2 regions of the Pseudoalteromonas sp. ND6B genome follow, and region 2 is predicted to be linked to the other one. Evidence: predicted binding sites of a transcription regulator. Region 2 holds the regulator's gene; the other holds the start of a gene.
What was found. The regulator ArgR, encoded in region 2, controls arginine synthesis, uptake and breakdown. The targets are predictions, from matches to a motif close to ANTGAATANNTATTCANT.
Positions count from the first base shown of each region.

Region 1: the regulator ArgR is predicted to act here: its motif matches at 6,951-6,968, upstream of gltB (glutamate synthase large subunit).

Region 1 covers NZ_JQFL01000040.1:25,186-35,281, forward strand. The annotation lists gene recN (DNA repair protein RecN) at 1-378, shown strand, start outside; gene ND6B_RS08530 (hypothetical protein) at 427-744, shown strand; gene ND6B_RS08525 (FAD-dependent oxidoreductase) at 967-2,382, opposite strand; gene gltB (glutamate synthase large subunit) at 2,392-6,849, opposite strand; gene ND6B_RS08515 (Grx4 family monothiol glutaredoxin) at 8,084-8,422, opposite strand; gene ND6B_RS08510 (superoxide dismutase) at 8,687-9,268, shown strand; gene ND6B_RS08505 (PrkA family serine protein kinase) at 9,477-10,096, shown strand, end outside.
Region 2 covers NZ_JQFL01000062.1:9,025-19,120, reverse strand. The annotation lists gene folA (type 3 dihydrofolate reductase) at 1-237, opposite strand, end outside; gene cgtA (Obg family GTPase CgtA) at 309-1,460, opposite strand; gene rpmA (50S ribosomal protein L27) at 1,615-1,872, opposite strand; gene rplU (50S ribosomal protein L21) at 1,889-2,200, opposite strand; gene ispB (octaprenyl diphosphate synthase) at 2,624-3,595, shown strand; gene mdh (malate dehydrogenase) at 3,671-4,603, opposite strand; gene argR (transcriptional regulator ArgR) at 4,819-5,286, shown strand; gene ND6B_RS04670 (Dyp-type peroxidase) at 5,344-6,243, opposite strand; gene ND6B_RS04675 (ABC transporter ATP-binding protein) at 6,283-7,335, opposite strand; gene ND6B_RS04680 (ABC transporter permease) at 7,336-8,967, opposite strand; gene ND6B_RS04685 (extracellular solute-binding protein) at 8,967-9,971, opposite strand.

The sequences.
Region 1 (10,096 bases), on a different contig from region 2:
GCCTCGGGTGGTGAGCTATCACGCATTAGTTTGGCTATTCAGGTTATTATTGCGCAAAAAGTCACGACCCCTACGCTTATATTTGATGAAGTGGATGTTGGTATTTCTGGCCCAACAGCTGCTGCTGTTGGTAAACTACTGCGCCAACTAGGTAAGTCTACGCAAGTAATTTGTGTAACCCATTTACCGCAAGTGGCCAGTAGCGCTCATCAGCAGTTTTTTGTTGCCAAAGAAATTGCAGACGGTGAAACATTTACGCATATGCTGGCATTGAATAAAGATGGTCGAGTAAATGAGATTGCTCGATTACTGGGTGGTGATAACATTAGCAAAACAGCTAAAGCAAATGCAAAAGAGCTTATAAAAGCGCACGGATAAAGTGAATCGCTTTATAGTGCGTTACCTTGATACGGTGAGGATACATTGATGCAAACGACGGTCATTTATTTTGGCTTAGCAATTAACTGGCTGCTACTGATAGTCAGTATACTTTTGGCTGTTTTTAGTAAGTTTAAACACACACAATTTAAGCAGAGCTTATATCGTTTTTTAAATGTGGCCTTAATTGTACATATTGTTATTGCTGTTATGTTAGTTTTTAGCAGCACATCTATTAGTGGCTTAATAACACTAAGTTGGTTAGTTATTGGCCTACAGCTTGTTTGTAACGTTATTTGCTATAAAAGTGTGAAACGCCGACAAGCCAGAGTGAAACCGAGCCTAGATCACTTCTCGATGGATTAACTAACAGCGCGTTTAAAAAAGCCCACAATCTATGTATTGCGGGCTTTTTTATTTGTAAAATCTTATAATTGTAAATAGCTAGGTCAAAACCTACGTCCCTTTTTGTAGACCTTAAACACCGACTATGGAACCATAAATATTTACCTTTGTTTGTAAAACTGAGGAAATAAAAAAAGCAAACCCGAAGGTTTGCTTTTGACTCCATTCTAACAAAAGCATTATTTACACTTTTAAATAATCCAAAATGCCTTCTGCAGCGTTACGCCCCTCAAATATAGCGGTGACCACTAAGTCTGAACCACGAACAATATCGCCACCAGCAAATATTTTAGGATTAGTGGTTTGATGTGTAAATTCACCTTGCTCGGGTGCATTAATACCACCCCAGTGGTTAATTTCTACGTCGTACTGCTCTAGCCAATCCATTTTATGTGGCTTAAAACCAAATGCCATAATCACTTGTGTGGCTTCAATAATATGCTCTGAACCCGGTACTTCCTCAGCGCGACGGCGGCCGTTTTCATCTGCCTCGCCAAGCTGAGTTTTTACCATTTTAACACCGGCTACAGCACCTTTGTCATCAAGCACAATCCCTTTAGGCTGAACGTTATAAGTAAAAATGACGCCCTCTTCTTTGGCATTTTTTACTTCGCGTTTTGAACCAGGCATGTTCTCTTCATCACGACGATAAGCACACGTTACTTTTAACGCGTTATGACGAATAGAGGTACGCACACAGTCCATTGCTGTATCACCACCACCTAGTACCACTACTTTTTGGTTTGCCATATCAATGCAAGCTTGTTTAGACTCATCGTAACCCATAACACGATTAGTGTTACCAATTAAAAATGGCAGGGCATCATGTACTCCCGGTGCATCTTCGTTCTCAAGCCCCGCTCGCATACTCTGATAAGTCCCCACGCCCAAAAATACAGCGTCATACTCATTAAGTATTTCATCCATGCTAATGTCTTTACCTACTTCGACATTAAGCTTGAATTCAACACCCATTTCGGTAAATATTTCGCGACGTTTTTGCATGACTTCTTTTTCTAATTTAAAAGAAGGAATACCAAAGGTTAACAGCCCACCAATTTCAGGGTGACGGTCAAATACCACAGGCTTTACGCCATTACGCACTAAGATATCTGCACAGCCCAGGCCCGCAGGCCCTGCGCCAATAATGGCAACTTTTTTATCAGTCCATGTCACATAGGACATGTCTGGTTTCCAGCCCATTTTAAACGCGGTGTCGGTGATGTATTTTTCAATATTACCGATTGTTACTGCACCAAACTCTTCATCTAATGTACATGAGCCTTCGCATAAGCGGTCTTGCGGGCATACTCGTCCACACACTTCTGGCAAACTGTTAGTACGGTGCGATAGCTCAGCGGCCTCTAAAATACGCCCTGTACGGATCAGTTTTAACCATTGTGGAATATAATTATGTACTGGACATTTCCACTCACAATAAGGGTTACCACAATCAAGGCAGCGATCTGCCTGTGAATTAACTTGGTTTTCTGAAAAGGGTTCATAAATTTCTACGAACGATTTTTTACGCGACGAAATTGGTTTCTTGCGTGGGTCTACACGCTGCACGTCTATAAATTGATATACATTTTCGCTCATACTGCCCCCTTATTGCGCCTGAACACGTAGTTCGGCACTACTGCGAGCGCGGTGCCCGAGTAAACTTTTTACGTCACTTGATTTAGGTTTTACTAATTTGAACATCGGTAGATAAAGTTCAAAGTTAGCTAAAATAGTTTCTGCTCTGCATGAGCCTGTTAGCTCTAAATGATCAGCAATTAAGCCGCGTAAATGCTCTTGATGTGAACTTAAGTCATCTAAAGTAACCACTTCAACCAACTCTGGGTTAATGCGTTTCTCAAAATCACCTCGTTCATCTAAAATGTAAGCGAAACCACCGGTCATACCTGCACCAAAGTTCACTCCTACATTACCAAGTACACACACAACGCCACCGGTCATGTATTCACAACCGTTATCACCTACGCCCTCAACAACGGCTTGCACGCCTGAGTTACGTACAGCAAAACGCTCGCCTGCACACCCTGCTGCAAACAATTTACCGCCGGTTGCACCATATAAACAGGTATTACCAATAATTGTTGCTTTATGACTTTCAAATGACGAACCCAATGGTGGGCGAATAACTAGCTTACCGCCGGCCATGCCTTTACCAACGTAATCGTTAGCATCGCCAACCAAAGTCATTTCAAGGCCACCAGCATTCCATACACCGAATGACTGACCAGCTGTACCATGTAATTCAATAACCACCGGATCTGCGGCCATGCCTTGATTACCGTGTTTATCAGCAATATACCCAGAAAGCATGGCACCTACTGATCTGTCGGTATTACAAATACGACTTACTAATGAAATGCCGCTTGAGTTATCTATTGCCTCTTGTGCCTTGCCTAGTAAGCTCTCATTTAACTCACCTAAATAATGCGAGCTATTTGGTGCACTGCAAAATAAAGTTTCACCTGTTGGGTTATTTGGCTGAGCGATAACCGCTGATAAATCTATTTTTTGCTGCTTCGCTGTTTTGCCTTCAATGGCTTCGAGTAAGTCTAAGCGACCAATTAAATCGGTTAGGTTTGCAACCCCTAAACTTGCCATAATTTCACGCGCTTCTTGAGCAATAAACTTAAAGTAGTTCATCGCCATTTCTGGCAGACCATGATAATGCTTTTGACGTAATGTTTCGTCTTGTGTTGCCACACCTGTCGCACAGTTATTTAAGTGACAGATTCGTAAGTATTTACAGCCTAATGCCACCATAGGCCCTGTGCCAAAGCCAAAACTTTCGGCGCCTAAAATGGCCGCTTTGATGATATCAAGGCCGGTTTTTAAACCACCATCTGTTTGCAGGCGAATACGATGGCGAAGGCCATTTTCTACCAATGCTTGCTGTGTTTCAGCAAGTCCCAACTCCCATGGGCTGCCAGCGTATTTAACGGAGGTTAATGGACTTGCACCCGTTCCGCCGTCATAGCCTGAAATGGTAATTAAGTCGGCATAAGCTTTTGCTACACCGGTTGCAATTGTGCCAACACCCGGTTCAGATACCAGTTTTACTGAAATCAATGCATTCGGGTTTACTTGTTTTAAGTCAAAAATAAGCTGGGCTAAATCTTCGATAGAATAAATATCGTGATGCGGCGGAGGTGAAATAAGTGTCACACCCGGTACCGAGTAACGAAGCTTGGCAATATAGGGCGTTACTTTTTCACCCGGTAATTGTCCGCCTTCCCCAGGTTTAGCGCCTTGTGCCACTTTTATTTGAATAACATCAGCGCTACGTAAGTAATGTGGGGTGACACCAAATCGACCCGAAGCTACTTGTTTAATACGTGAATTTTTTTCTGTACCGTAACGCAGCTTATCTTCGCCACCTTCACCAGAATTTGAGCAACCACCTAAACGATTCATGGCAATTGCGAGTGCTTCATGGGCTTCTGGCGATAATGCACCAATACTCATGGCGGCTGAGTCAAACCGTTTATAAAGCTCAGTGGCAGGCTCTACCTCATCAATGCTTATCCCCTTTTCTGGCAGTTTTAAAGCCAACATATCGCGCAGAGTCGCGACTGGACGGTGATTAACTAGCTTTGCGTATTCGCTGTAATCACTGTACTCGCCGCTACGTACTGCTTTTTGTAACGTTTGAATCACATCAGGGTTGTAAGCATGGTACTCGCCGCCGTGTACGTACTTAAATAAACCACCATGGCTTAATAATTTACGTTTACTAAACGCCAGTTTATGCAAGCTTTGCTGATCGTCATCAAAGTCGCTAAAACACGCCCCTTTTATGCGACTTGCAACGCCCTTAAAACACATCTCAACAATCGCGTCCGATAAGCCAACCGCTTCAAACAACATCGAACAACGATATGAAGCCACGGTACTAATGCCCATTTTAGACATGATTTTGTACAAGCCTTTATTAATTGCTTGACGATAAGCCAGTGTAACTTCACAGTATGACTTATTAATTACCTTGGTATCGCTCATAGCCACAAGTGACTCGTACGCTAAATACGGGTAAATTGCGGTTGCACCAAATCCAAGTAGTACCGCAAATTGATGCGCATCGCGAACGCTGCCAGTTTCAATAATAATATTTGACTCACAGCGTAATTTATTATCTACCAAGCGTTTTTGTACCGCACCCACCGCCATAGCAGCAGGAATAGGTAATTGATTGTCATCAAAGTTACGATCCGTTAATACCAGCATAATACAGCCAGATGCGGCTTTTGCTTGTGCTTCATCACAGATGCGCTTAACCGCATTCTCAAGGCCTTCTTCTACGGTGTAAGTAATATCAATCTTACAATAGCTGTAATGCGCTTCATCGGCGTTAAGTAGCTGCTGCATATCAGCATACATTAAAATAGGCGTATCAAATTGCAGGCGTTTAGCGTGCCCTGTTGTTTCATTAAATACGTTTTGCTCACTGCCAATACACGTTGCAAGCGACATTACATGGTTTTCACGTAACGGATCAATCGGCGGATTAGTAACCTGAGCAAACTTTTGACGGAAATAATCATAAAGTGAACGGTGCCCTTCACTCAGTACGGCAAACGGCGTATCGTCACCCATTGAGCCAGTGGCTTCTTGCCCATTTTCACCCATGACACGAATGACGCTGTCTAGCTCTTCGTTAGTATAGCCAAACATCTTTTGGTATTTGACAAGGGTTTCATCATCAAATGAGCGATTGCCCGCATCTTGCTCGGTAAGTGCTTCAAAAGGCGTTAATCGTTTAACGTTTTCTTCTAACCACGACTTATAAGGGTGGCGTGATTTTAAATCTTGGTCAATTTCATCTGAATGCCAAATTTTACCCAATTTAGTATCAATAACGAGGAGTTCGCCCGGGCCAACACGTCCTTTTTCTACCACCTCATCAGCGGTGTAATCCCATATCCCCACTTCAGAGGCTAAAGTAATAAAGCCATCTTGAGTAATGATATAACGCGCTGGACGCAGGCCATTACGGTCTAAGTTACAGGCAGCAAAACGCCCATCCGACATAACAATCCCTGCAGGGCCGTCCCACGGTTCCATATGCATCGAATTAAAATCATAGAATGCACGTAAGTCGTCATCCATAGCACGGTTTTTTTGCCATGCTGGCGGCACTAGCATGCGCATCGCACGGAATAAATCCATACCACCAGCTAAAAACAGCTCTAGCATATTATCGAGGCTAGATGAGTCAGACCCTGTTTCATTAACAAACGGCGCTGCGCTTTGTAAATCAGGAATAAGCGGCGAAGCAAATTTATAAGAGCGTGCACGGGCCCACTGACGGTTACCTTCAATAGTATTAATTTCACCATTGTGCGCTAAATAACGAAATGGTTGCGCTAAAGGCCAGCGAGGCTGTGTGTTTGTAGAGAAGCGTTGATGAAAAACACAAATAGCACTGGTCATGCGAATATCAGCAAGATCGAGATAAAAATTTGGCAAGTCAGCAGGCATCATTAAGCCTTTATAGATGGTGACTAGCCCAGATAAGCTCGCAATATAAAATGATTCATCATCCATCAAGCGCTTTTCTGCACGACGACGTGCAACATATAAACGTCGCTCTAAATCTTTAGAACGCCAACCTTCTGGCGCACTAATAAAAATTTGTTCAAACCCAGGCAATTGCTTTAGGGCTATAGGTCCTAACATTGATGGATCGGTAGGGACAACACGCCAACCTAAAATATTAAGCGTTTCTTTTTCTAGTTCTTCGCTTAAAACATCTTTAGCTGCTTGTGCTAATACCGGATCAGCATTGAGGAAAATCATCCCAACGGCGTAATTTTTACCTAAATGCCAATTATTTTCAGCAGCAATAGCACGAAAGAAGCTGTCTGGTTTTTGAAGTAACAAGCCACAACCATCACCCGTTTTACCATCAGCAGATATACCGCCGCGGTGCTGCATGCGATCTAAACCGGTGATCGCCGTACGGATGAGTCGGTGACTCGCTTGGTTATTAACTTGGGCTATTAAGCCAAAGCCACAATTATCTTTTTCTAGTTTTGAGTCATATAACATGGACCCCTCCCCTTGCTGCACTGTTAACGTGGATGAACGGCTCGACGATTTGCTAACAGACGATCAAAATTAGCGTTATTCCTAACCTGAGTCAATATTTTTCTGAATATATATTCATTATATTGAATATATTTCAACTTCATTAAAAATCATAAAATAATGCTAAATATTAACATTTGAGTAGATATTGGATCGAAAACTTTAATGACACCGGTGTTACTTTTAAGAGCTTGTAAATAAAACCTCCCCCACAATGGGCAGTTTACGTAAACGTAAACCATACAAATAATGAATAATTATTCATGGCCGTATTTTATTCTTTATTAACTTGCTGATATTTACCTTTTACAAGCAAATTAATTAATAGTTTTTTACAGTGGTTTAAATTAATGCATATATTATTTAATAGTTACCAGTATTTGCTTTCATATTATGCATCTACTGACGTTTTATCTACCTTACCTATAGGTAAACTTTGTTTGGCCACCTAAGCAAAAACAGTGACTGCTATGAACAAAGTCATTAAATATAAAGCACTTTAAAATCAACATACTAAAAGTTGACATCTCACTCGACTGCGTAAAAATAGGCTCACTTTTGAGTAAGCTAGCACTGTTTACGAGTGAATTATTTTTAATTTTATCAACTATGGCCTGCGCATATGGCTTACTTTGAATAAGTATTAACGCCAAGGAACGGTGATGAAAAAAGATGCCTGTGCACAAAATAATTAAGTTAATAAGCAAAAACGATAAGAAAAGCTTAGGGTCTGTTGACCTTTGCGGATTACAATTTGTTCAAACTAGGGACGATTTAATCTCGGCGCGAGGTTTGTAACCTAGTGGACTAAGTAAAAACCGAGCAACAAAGAGTAAATCGTCCCTAGGCAGAACCCGAAGGGCAGCGTCTGTTTGGCATTGATGCTGCGTTATCGCCTATTTATGGGGAATACACCACATAGGCTCTGCCTTGCCTAAATACCAAACAGACTGCTGCAAATTTAACCTTGAAAGGTCAACAGACCCTAATACTGTTCATTACTTTTACAGCTTTTAATGGCAGCAAATTGTTTGAGGTGGGTATTATATCGACAGGTTATTGGATCGGCTGAGAATTAAATCCCCATCATAGGAAAATCAGCCTATACCATTGTGAAATCGGCAGGTTCAGTGCTATTTAAGCTTACGCTAGACATAAAAAAAGCTGCAAATTGCAGCTTTTTTTACCTAAACGCTTATTCAGCGTCTGCAGGTTTATGCTTTGCAGCTGTTTCAGTGATCAGTGGTTGTAATTCACCACGTTGAAACATTTCAATGATAATGTCACAGCCACCAATTAACTCGCCTTCAACCCAAAGTTGCGGGAAGGTAGGCCAGTTAGCGTAAGCAGGAAGCTCTGCACGAATGTCTGGATTAAGTAAAATATCCACATATGCAAACGGTTCACCGCACGACATTAATGCTTGTGATGCTTGTGAAGAAAAACCACAATTAGGCAGTTTTGGTGATCCTTTCATGTATAAGATGATTGGGTTTTCAGCAATTTGCTGTTTAATTTTATCGATGGTTTCCATTTACAACCTCAAAATGACGATAGCGAACACATTAGGCCTTGAAAAAGTTTCACTGTGGCCTCAGATATATAGATTAACATAGGCAATTAAAGCCTCAATCTTAAATAGCTTTAGCAAGAGCATTGCTGTTTGCTAAAACTTGAGTAAAATACTCAACAATTATAGTAACACTATATTCCTGTTTGGTATAGATAAGTGCCCTGTTTGCGCAGGCATTACGTATTACTAAATAGACTATCAACCAAAAGAAGATGGAGATAAAAAATGGCATTTGAACTACCGTCACTACCGTATGCAATTGATGCACTTGAGCCACATATTTCACAAGAAACGCTAGAGTTTCACCATGGTAAACACCACAACACTTATGTGACTAAACTTAACGGTTTAATCCCAGGCACTGAGTTTGAAGGTAAGTCACTTGAAGAAATCGTATGTTCTTCAGAAGGCGGTGTATTTAATAACGCTGCTCAAATCTGGAACCACACTTTCTACTGGAACAGCCTATCTCCAAATGGCGGTGGCGCTCCAACAGGTGCAATTGCTGATGCAATTAACGCTAAATGGGGCTCATTTGACGCATTTAAAGACGCGTTAAACGACAAAGCAGTAAATAACTTTGGTTCAAGCTGGACTTGGTTAGTTAAACTGGCTGATGGTTCACTAGACATCGTTAATACATCTAACGCTGCTACACCACTAACTGATGCAGGTGTTACTCCAATCCTAACAGTGGATTTATGGGAACACGCATACTACATTGATTACCGTAACGTGCGTCCAGATTACCTTAAAGGTTTCTGGTCACTAGTTAACTGGGAATTCGCGAACGCTAACTTCGCATAATTAGTTTAATACTAGTTTTAAAAAGACGCTTAGGCGTCTTTTTTTATGCCTACAATTTGCATTAATTGCGTTTATACGTAGGTTGTTTTATAAAAGCGCATCTTGATCATTTTTCATATAAATTTATAATTTTATTGCACAAAAAATGAAATTCGTGACTAGACTTTAGATAGTGAATACATCTTCAAAGTAGGTTTCGGAGGTCATTATGACTATTTTTGATCACTACCAAGCACGTTATGAATCAACACAAGAAGAAGAGTACAGTGTTGCTGAGTTTCTAGAAATTTGTAAAACCGATAAGTCTGCTTATGCCAGTGCTCCTGAAAGATTACTGATGGCCATTGGCGAGCCTAAAATGTTAGATACCGCTACCGATACTCGTTTAAGTCGCTTATTTTCGAACCGTGTTGTTGCACGTTACCCTGCATTTGCCGATTTTTATGGTATGGAAGACGCCATTGAGCAAATTGTTTCTTATCTAAAACACGCCGCGCAAGGATTAGAAGAGTGTAAACAAGTGCTTTACTTGCTTGGTCCGGTGGGTGGCGGTAAGTCATCGATTGCTGAAAAGCTAAAGTATTTAATGCAACAAGTGCCTATTTATGCAATTAAGGGCTCCCCGGTTAATGACCATCCGCTGTCATTATTTGATCCCGTTGAAGATGCTAGCCTACTCGAAAAAGAATATGGAATTAAGTCTCGTTACCTCAAAACGGTAATGTCTCCATGGGCCGCAAAACGTTTACAAGAATTTAATTGTGATATTAGTCAATTTAGAGTGGTTAAACGCTTCCCATCAATTTTAAATCAAGTTGCGATTGCTAA
Region 2 (10,096 bases):
TGTGGTTACTGTTTCAATTCCTGATGCGTGATAGTCTTTATTACGAGTAATAATAATATTACGTCGCCCAGGTAACGGTCGGCCTATTGATTCAAATGTTTTGCGCCCCATAATAACGGGTTTACCAGAGGTTACTTTTTTAAAGTGCTGAAGGTCACCAGGTAAATGCCATGGCATTTTATTATCTAAGCCAATGACACGGTTATTTGCCATTGCTGCAATCATTGAAATTATCACACTAAATACCCAATACTTTATTATTAATCAAAGAAAAAGGAGCGTTAGCTCCTTTTAAATATAAACAATTATTAACGCTCGTAGACAACTTCTACGTCGTAATCATCTTCATCCCAATCATCCCAGTCATCATCATCGCCTTTAGTGGCTTTTTGATGGTAGGTATCCCACTTAAATTCAACCTCTTCGTCTGCCACTTCAACAAACTTCTCTTTAGGCATGTTATCAAGTAGCGTCATGATGTCGTGAATTAATGGCTGCGTATTTAATTTATTAATTGCAGCAATACTGTAAATATTTTCAGACTCACCCAACTCTTCTGCAATTTGCTCACATAAGGCTTTGGCTTCATCTTCAGGCAATAAATCAATTTTATTAAATACTAACCAGCGTGGCTTTTCAGCAAGCTTAGGGCTGTACTGGTGTAGCTCGTTGATGATTGCAAATGCATTATCAACAGGGTTAGAGCCATCAACTGGCATTACATCTATAATATGTAAAAGCACACGACAACGCTCTAAATGCTTTAAGAAGCGAATACCTAATCCCGCACCCTCTGACGCGCCTTCAATCAAACCTGGAATATCAGCGATGACAAATGATTTGTTTGCTTCAGGACGAACAACCCCTAAGTTAGGAATCAGCGTAGTAAATGGATAATCAGCTACTTTAGGTTTTGCAGCTGACACACTGCGGATAAAGGTTGATTTACCTGCATTTGGTAAGCCTAGTAAGCCGACATCAGCCAGTAGCATTAGCTCTAACTTAAGGTTACGTACTTCACCCGGTGTGCCAAGTGTTTTTTGACGTGGAGCACGATTAGTACTTGATTTAAAACGCGCATTCCCCAAGCCATGGAAACCGCCTTTTGCAACCACAATTCGTTGACCATCTTGGGTTAAATCCCCTAATGATTCCTGTGTATCAACATCAATAATACGTGTACCAACAGGCACTTTAACGATCAGGTCTTCACCTTTTTTACCCGTACAATTACGGCTTTGACCGTTTGTACCGCGTTCTGCTCTGTGAAAACGCTCAAATTGATAGTCAATAAGGGTATTTAAGTTTTCATCAGCTTGTAGATAAACACTACCACCGTCTCCACCGTCACCGCCATCAGGTCCACCATCTGGAACATATTTCTCACGACGAAAAGACACGATGCCGCTGCCACCGTCACCAGCTTCTGCGCGAATTTCTACTTCATCTACAAACTTCATGATTACTCACTTTAGGGATTGGCTTGTTAATAACTCTATTATATACCTAAGTGGCCTATAGAGCACACTGAGCATAAAAACACTTGGGTATATATTTAAACATGCTTAAAACAAAAAACCCCGCAAAGGCGGGGTTTTTTAACTACCTTACTGATTACTCAGCTACGATAGTTACGTATTTACGGTTTAAAGGACCTTTTTGTTCAAACTGAACTTTACCATCTGCTTTTGCGAAGATAGTGTGGTCTTTACCGATACCTACGTTTGCGCCTGGGTGGAAACGAGTTCCACGCTGACGAACAATGATGCTACCCGCTAGAACTGATTCGCCACCAAAACGCTTAACACCTAGGCGTTTGCTTTCTGAATCGCGACCGTTACGAGTACTACCAGCTGCTTTTTTATGTGCCATTTCTAAGTACCTCTAATTAAGCGCTAATGCCAGTGATTTTAACTTCTGTGAACCATTGACGATGGCCCATTTGCTTACGAGAATGCTTACGGCGTCTAAATTTAACAACCTTAATCTTCTCACCGCGACCGTGTGAAACAACCTCAGCTGTTACTTTACCACCGTTTACGAACGGTACACCAATCTCGATCTTCTCACCATCAGCAACTAAAAGTACTGAATCAAATTCAACTGCTGCACCAGTTTCAACGTCTAATTTCTCAAGACGAATTGTTTGACCTTCAGTCACACGGTGCTGTTTACCACCACTTTGGAAAACCGCGTACATAATTAACTCCGTCTGTGCGCCCTCAAATCGACGCAACTAAAATATTCTTCAATAGGGCGCGAAGTTTACGCTAATGCGTAAAAACTAGCAAGCCTCTTTTTGTAATTAAATGAATAAAAAGTAGCTGCATTGAGAGCAATTCAATATTTCCCCTATTTTATATTAAAATCCCCCTTTGCCAAGCGCTTTTTAACGGTTACAGAAAATAAATTAGCAATAGCAAAGCGAGCCTATGTAGTTCAATTAACCGCCAGGGGTGATTCAAAATTAAACCAGGATGTTTAATCAATTATTCACAAGGTTAATAGATCATTTAACCTACTTAAGGGTGTTTTTTTAAGGAATCATCACAAAATATCGAGCTAATGCATTTTTTGTTGTACAATCTGCGCCGTTCACACATTAAAATTGGCTCGGAGATCAATGGATATAAAAGCTATCCAGGCGTTAATCGAAAGCGATATGAATGACGTCAATCAACTAATACATGCGCAAATGCGCTCAGATGTGGCGTTAGTTAATCAACTTGGTTTGTATATTGTTAACAGCGGTGGCAAACGCGTTCGCCCTATGTTGGCTATTTTGGCGGCTAAAGCGCTAGGTTACCAAGGCAAAGATCACATTACGCTAGCAACTATCATTGAATTTATTCATACCGCAACGCTTTTACATGATGATGTTGTAGATGAATCTAATTTGCGCCGTGGCACACCTACAGCAAATGCTGAGTTTGGTAATGCTGCTAGCGTACTGGTGGGTGATTTTATTTACACCCGCTCGTTTCAGCTAATGGTGGGTCTTGGTAAAATGCAAATAATGCAAGTACTGGCTGATGCAACCAACATTATTGCTGAAGGTGAAGTGCTGCAATTAATGAACTGCAACGACCCTGATACCACTGAAGCCAGTTATATGCAGGTTATTTATTCTAAAACCGCCAAGCTATTTGAAGCAGCGACGGGTCTTGCGGCCATTATTACTGAGCAAGACGATACTGTACTAGAGGCACTTAATTTGTATGGCATGCATTTAGGTACTGCTTTTCAGTTAGTGGATGATGTTTTAGATTACAACGCTGATGCCGACCAACTTGGTAAAAACATTGGCGACGATTTAGCTGAAGGTAAGCCGACGTTACCTCTTATATATGCAATGCAACACGGTAGTGAGCATCAAACACAGTTAATAAGAGACGCTATTGAGCACTGTAATGGTATGGAGCACCTTAACGAGATACTGGCTGCGCTCAAACATACCAATGCCCTTGAGTTCACAATGGAAAAAGCCGAGCAAGAAGCTAATAAAGCAATTGCCTGTTTAGATTGCTTAGCTGAGTCGAGTTACAAGCAAGCACTAATTAGCTTAGCTAGAATAGCGGTTGACCGCGACCACTAAGTAATACTGTGTAGATAATTCCGAGCAATAAAAAAGCCTGCAAATGCAGGCTTTTTTATGGGTTAATTTTGGCTATTACGCCATAAAATCAACACCTTCTTTGATATCTTTTTTCAGCGTTTCAAGCATGTCATTTTTAGCTTGCTCTTCAAATGCGCTTAAAGTGCCGTAAGAAAGAATTTCTTCTACGCCATTTTTGCCTAAACGTACTGGGTGTGCAAAGTACTCTGCATCGCCATTTTCAACAGCAACGTATGCATAATCTACAACGTCTTCACCTTGTAAGCCTTTAACTAAAGACATACAAAAACGTGCTGCTGCAGCACCCATAGATAATGTTGCAGAACCACCGCCCGCTTTAGCATTAACTACTTCAGTACCTGCATTTTGGATACGAGGAGTTAGTGTAGCCACTTCTTCATCAGTGAAAGTAACACCTTCAACTTGAGAAAGTAACGGTAGAATGGTTGTGCCTGAGTGGCCACCAATCACTGGAACTTTAACACTTGCTACGTCTACGCCTTTAAGTTCAGCAATAAACGCTTCAGAACGGATCACATCTAAAGTTGTAATACCAAATACACGCTTAGCATCGTAAGTACCTGCTTTTTTGAATACTTCAGCAACAATAGGTACAGTTCCATTAACTGGATTAGTGATAATACCTACAAGCGCTTTAGGACAGTTAGCAACAATGCCTTCTGCTAATGTTTTAATGATACCAGCGTTAACATTAAATAAATCAGCACGATCCATACCTGGCTTACGTGGCATACCCGCTGGGATTAAAACAATATCACAACCTGTTAATGCTTTATCTAGTGCATCTGCACCAAAACCTTCAACTTTTACATCTGTTGGGATATGAGAAAGGTCAACAGCAACACCAGGAACTACTGGCGCAACATCATATAGTGATAATTCTGAACCAGCTGGTAAGCCTGTTTTTAATAATAAAGACAACGCTTGACCGATACCACCTGCAGCACCTAATACAGCAACTTTCATTGGAATTCTCCGTGATTTGAGGAAGGAAATATTTGTGGTTTATAAGATAAAGAAATTAGCGACTAAAAACAAATTTATCCTGCCTATTTTAGCTATATTTTCGACCATAGTTGTAAAGTTTGCTGTTTAAACGCAGCAAAACCTAAACAACTGCTGCATAAATATGCATTTTTGTGTAGAATTTGCAGTATCGACAACATAACTAATTAGACACTATGCAACCACAAGACAAACAAGAAGCATTGGTAAAAGCCTTTAAAGCACTTTTAAAAGAAGAGAATTTTGGCTCACAAGGCGAAATAGTTGACGCATTAAAAGAACAAGGCTTTGATAATATTAGCCAAAGTAAAGTGTCGCGGATGTTAAGTAAGTTTGGCGCGGTACGCACCCGTAATGCAAAACAAGAAATGGTATACTGTTTACCCGCCGAAATGGGGGTACCAACCGCTAAGAGCCCATTACGCCAGTTAGTTATTGACATTATGCATAACGAAATGATGATTATTATTCGCACCAGCCCAGGCGCTGCGCAGCTAATTGCCCGTTTACTTGATTCATTAGGTAAAGCAGATGGCGTATTAGGAACAATTGCCGGCGATGACACTATTTTTATTGCGCCAGCGAAAGTATCAGAAATAGACCTCACATTAGAGCGTGTGCGTATTTTGTTTGATACGGTTTAAACTCGTTTGGTTATCACTGTTACGGCTATACTGATACGTAGCCGTTACTGGCTCGTTTTATAGCTGCTTTAGAAATCGCACTGAGGGTGCAAAAAACGCAGAGCCCATATCTGCTTGAGTAAAATCAAGCCAATGGTCGTAATACTCCCCCTGCCCTAATCGGCTATTGAGTACTTTCTCGAACGCATCCCCTTTAGCCGAGCACGTAATCATTAACATCCCCTGCTCATACACGTCGCCATAAGGCATACTTTGATTTAGTAATAATGCTTGCCCCTGTTCATCTTTTAATTCACTTCGGGTTGCATGGCTGCTCTCAAGTGCGGGGCTTATTAGGGTATTGTCGAGACGAGTACGCCCCATTATTTGTTCTTGTTCTTGCAACGACAAGTGCTGCCATAACGTTAAGTCATGCTTATAGCGCTGCACATGAATATAGCTGCCTTGATCTTCAAAGCTATCAGGCTTATTAACGAGGGCCGTTACCCGTTTTTGACGACCATGCGGGGTATCACCGGCATAAATAAAACCATTAAAATCACGGCCATCTAAAAAGCGAAAATTACGAATTTGCTCCACCAGCTCAACATCAGGGTTGAAAAGTTTTAATATTTGCAATGCAAACAGGTGGTTTACATCTTCTCTGTCTGAGCGGATTTGCACAAATAAATCGCATGGCCTTGCACTCATCACAAAATCGCTATGGGTGATATTAGGAAAGCTTTGCAGCTCACTTGGCATATAATCAGGCAGAATGTGTGGCCAATATTGCGCGCCAATGGCGACCATACAAGAAAGCATAGATTCAGAGAATTGATCACTAAACTCATCTTCAATATCGCTCACTTTTTTAAGCTTAGCGCGAAGTGATTCGTCGTGACCATCAAGTACATTAAAAAATAAGTGCAAACCGTGTAAGTTTGCTTCAGCACAAATCCCTGATTGCGCTTGCGCCATTGTTATTCCTTACTTTTTAGAGCAAAACACAGCGATTAATTACGATTCAAAAAAATTCACCGTGTGCGGTTTTATTTTTATTATAACCTGTTCATTAATTTCAAATGACTGGCCATACTGGGCTGCAACTTCTATTTCTTGCTCAGCAATAACCACAGTGTATACATAAGCAGAGCCAATAAAGCGACTACTTAATATACTAACCCGCTCAGGTTGCTGTTGAGTATCGTTATTACTAACAAGTTCAAGTTGATGCGGACGCACATAAATAACGCCCTTATCGGCCACGCCATGCTGCTGTGGCTGTATTGATTCAACCACCCCAAACTGCGTTTGATATTCAGTGGCGGTTAATACGGTTGCGCTTAAGTATATGCCCTGACCCAGAAACTCTGCAACCTCCTTTGAACGTGGTTTAGCAAAAAGCTGTTCTGGCGTACCTTGCTGCGCAATTTTGCCTTGGTGCATAACCGCAAGTGTATCTGAAAAAGCAAACGCCTCTTCTTTTGAGTGAGTAACAAACACAGCCGATACTTGCTGCGCCTTAATAATGCGCCTAATGTCGGCAATTAACTCAAATCGTACTTGGGTATCAATATTAGAAAATGGCTCGTCAAGTAACAGTAAGCTAGGTTTATATGCTAATGCGCGTGCAATCGCTACTCGCTGCTGTTGCCCACCAGAGAGTTGATGAGGGAATCTATCGGCGCAGCCTACCAAGTGTACCAGCTTTAGCATTTCACTTACGCGTGCGTGTTTATCTGCTTTGCTCATGCCGCTTAGCCCAAACGCAATATTATTAGCCACCGTTAAATGCGGAAATAACGCATAGTCTTGAAACATCATGCCAATATTACGGTGCTCAGGTGAAACAAACGTATTAGCATCACTGACTAGCTTACCATCAATAAATACCTGCCCTTGTTTGGCTTCAATTAATCCTGCAATGGCTTTTAGTGTGGTGGTTTTACCGCAGCCACTGGCTCCGAGCAAACACACTATTTCGTCTTTACCTAAGGTTAAATCTAAATTATCTATCACCTTAGTCCCGTTATATGCATAGCTCACGCCTTGTAAAATCAAACTACTCATTTAGCTACGTTGCTCCATTGAACGGTTAATAAAATATAACGGAATAAACCCCACCACCACAATAAACAAAGCCGATATAGAGGCCAGCTCTAATTGTTCATCGCTTACATACTGAAACACATGAGTTGCTAAGCTTTCAAAATCAAAAGGCCTTAACAACAAAGCTGCGGGTAGCTCTTTCATACACTCGATAAAGACCAATAAACCGGCGGTTAATAAGCCTCGGCGTAATAAAGGTAAGTGCACTAAGCGTAATGTGCGCCCTTGGCTTTTTCCCATTGACTGGCTTGCCATATCAAGGGAGGGACTAATGCGTGAAAAGCTCGACTCAATAGCTCCGTGTGCAACGGCGTAAAACCGCACTATATAAGCAAAAATAATAGTGAGTAAGCTGCCAGTAAGTAATAAACCAATATCTAAATCATAAGGAACTAAAGTGCGGTTGATAGTATTTTCTAATAGGGTGAGTGGCAACAATACCGCTATCGCTAATACTGTGCCGGGTAACGCATAGCCCGTACTGGCCAAACGCCCGGGTATTAATGGATTTGTTTGTTTAGAAATGCGCTGATAAAACACCACTAAAACACTCAGTATAATAGTCACCACACTTACTACAGCCGCCACTTTTAAACTTTGCCATGCATAGCTAAAAAACTCACTATTCCACGCTTGATCAAAATACATAACTGCATATTTGAGCAATACAACCATCGGAATAATAAACGAAATAATTAAAATAAAGCTACAAAACCCCGTTGCTAGCCACGCAGACTTGCCTTTGAGGATATAAAGCGCCTCGCTGTTCACGCTCGATTGACGCTCAAATACCGCTTGGTTACGACGGCTAAAACGCTCGGTGATCAATGCTAAGAACAGCAATAACAACATCACCCCTGAAATTTTTGCTGCTGCAGTTAATGAATAATAGCCAAACCAGGTATCGTATACGGCAGTGGTTAATGTACTGACAGCAAAATAGCTTACGGTGGCAAAATCAGCCATGGTTTCCATGCTGATCAAAGCAAGTGCCGCTACAATGGCACCACGGGATAATACAAGGCTGACTTTAAAAAAGCTTTTCCATGCATTTAGCCCCATTAACTGACTGGCTTGGACTAACTTAAAAGATTGTTCTCGCAGTGCAGTTTTAAAAATTAAATATAAATACGGGTAGAGTACCAGCGCAATCATAACAATTGCCCCTGGTAAGGTGCGTATATCAAAAAACCAGTAGTCACTTGGCGACTGCCAACCAAACCACTCTCTTAGAGTTATTTGTACCGGCCCCGCATAGTCGAGTAAATCGGTGTACACATAAGCAATAATATAAGTAGGCATGGCAAGAGGCAGCATCAATGCCCATTCAAATTGTTTTTTACCAGGAAAACGGCAATAAGCGGTGAGCCAACCCAGTGGTAACGCAATAAAGCAGCTAAGTAACCCTACACCTAAAACCAGTAATACGGTATTACTTATATAGTCCCACAGTACGGTATTCCACAGGTGGGTAAATACCTCTGAGTCGCCTTGTAAAGATTCTAATAGTAGGAAAAACAACGGGGTCGACAGCAATAACCCCGTCGACCACGCAATAAGCTGCCATTTTGACAGCTGAAATTTATAAGTCATTAAAGATCGAACTTCACCTCATCAATTAGCTTAAGTGCTAACGGACGATATTTGCTAATTTCATCAAGCGGTAAGCTGTCTCCCTTAAAGCTTCCCCATGATGCAACCAAACTAGAAAGTTTCACACCTGGCTTAACCGGATACTCCATATTGAGCGAGGCATACATATTTTGCGCCTTATTGTCTGTCATATACTCTATGAGTTTCAAGGCATTTTCAGGGTTTTTAGCATACTTAGTAATAACCGCACCCGATACATTTATATGTGATCCTCGGTCAGTTTGATTTGGAAAGTTAATATGAACGGCTTCAGCCCATGGTTTTTGTGCTTCATCTTGCAGCATTTTGCCCAAGTAATAACTATTACCTAAGGCTAAATTACATAAACCTTCTTTAACCGCTTTAACTTGCGCTCGATCGTTACCTTGAGGTTTACGCGCTAAATTAGCTTTTACACCCTCAAGCCATGTTTTCGTCTGTACTTCACCATGATGAGCGATCATAGAAGCTACAAGGCCTAAGTTATATGGGTGTTTGCCAGAGCGAGTACAAATTTGTCCTTTGTATTGCGGCTCAGCAAGCGCTTCGTAGGTAAGGTTAGGCAATGCGCCTAAACGCTCTTTTGAAGAGTAAACATTACGCACGCGCTTAGTGAGCGCTACCCACTGACCATCGCCATCACGAAATGCCGCCGGGACATTATTATTAACCAGCTCGCTTTCTATGGTTTGCGTAAGATTTAGCTCTTCTAATTGAATTAAAGCACTAAAGTTTGAGGTTAAAACTAAATCGGCTTTACTGTGTTTGCCTTCACGCTTAACACGCTCGATTAGGCCTTTTTTAGCAAACACAACATTAGTTTTAATGCCTGTTTGCTGTGTAAAATCATCTAAAATAGGTTTAATTAAAAAAGGTTGTCGAAATGAGTAAATATTCACAACATCGGTTGCAACAGCCGGTGCTGAGGCAATTAACCCAACAACAAGCGCGAGTGTTTTTTTCATATTGTCTTACCTAACTAATAATTATTATCATTAATTTTACCGCGATGAACTAAAAAGTGCACACTTTATATAATCACTTCGTGATAAATACGCCCAAAAAAGAAAACCCTTGTAAGACATCTCTT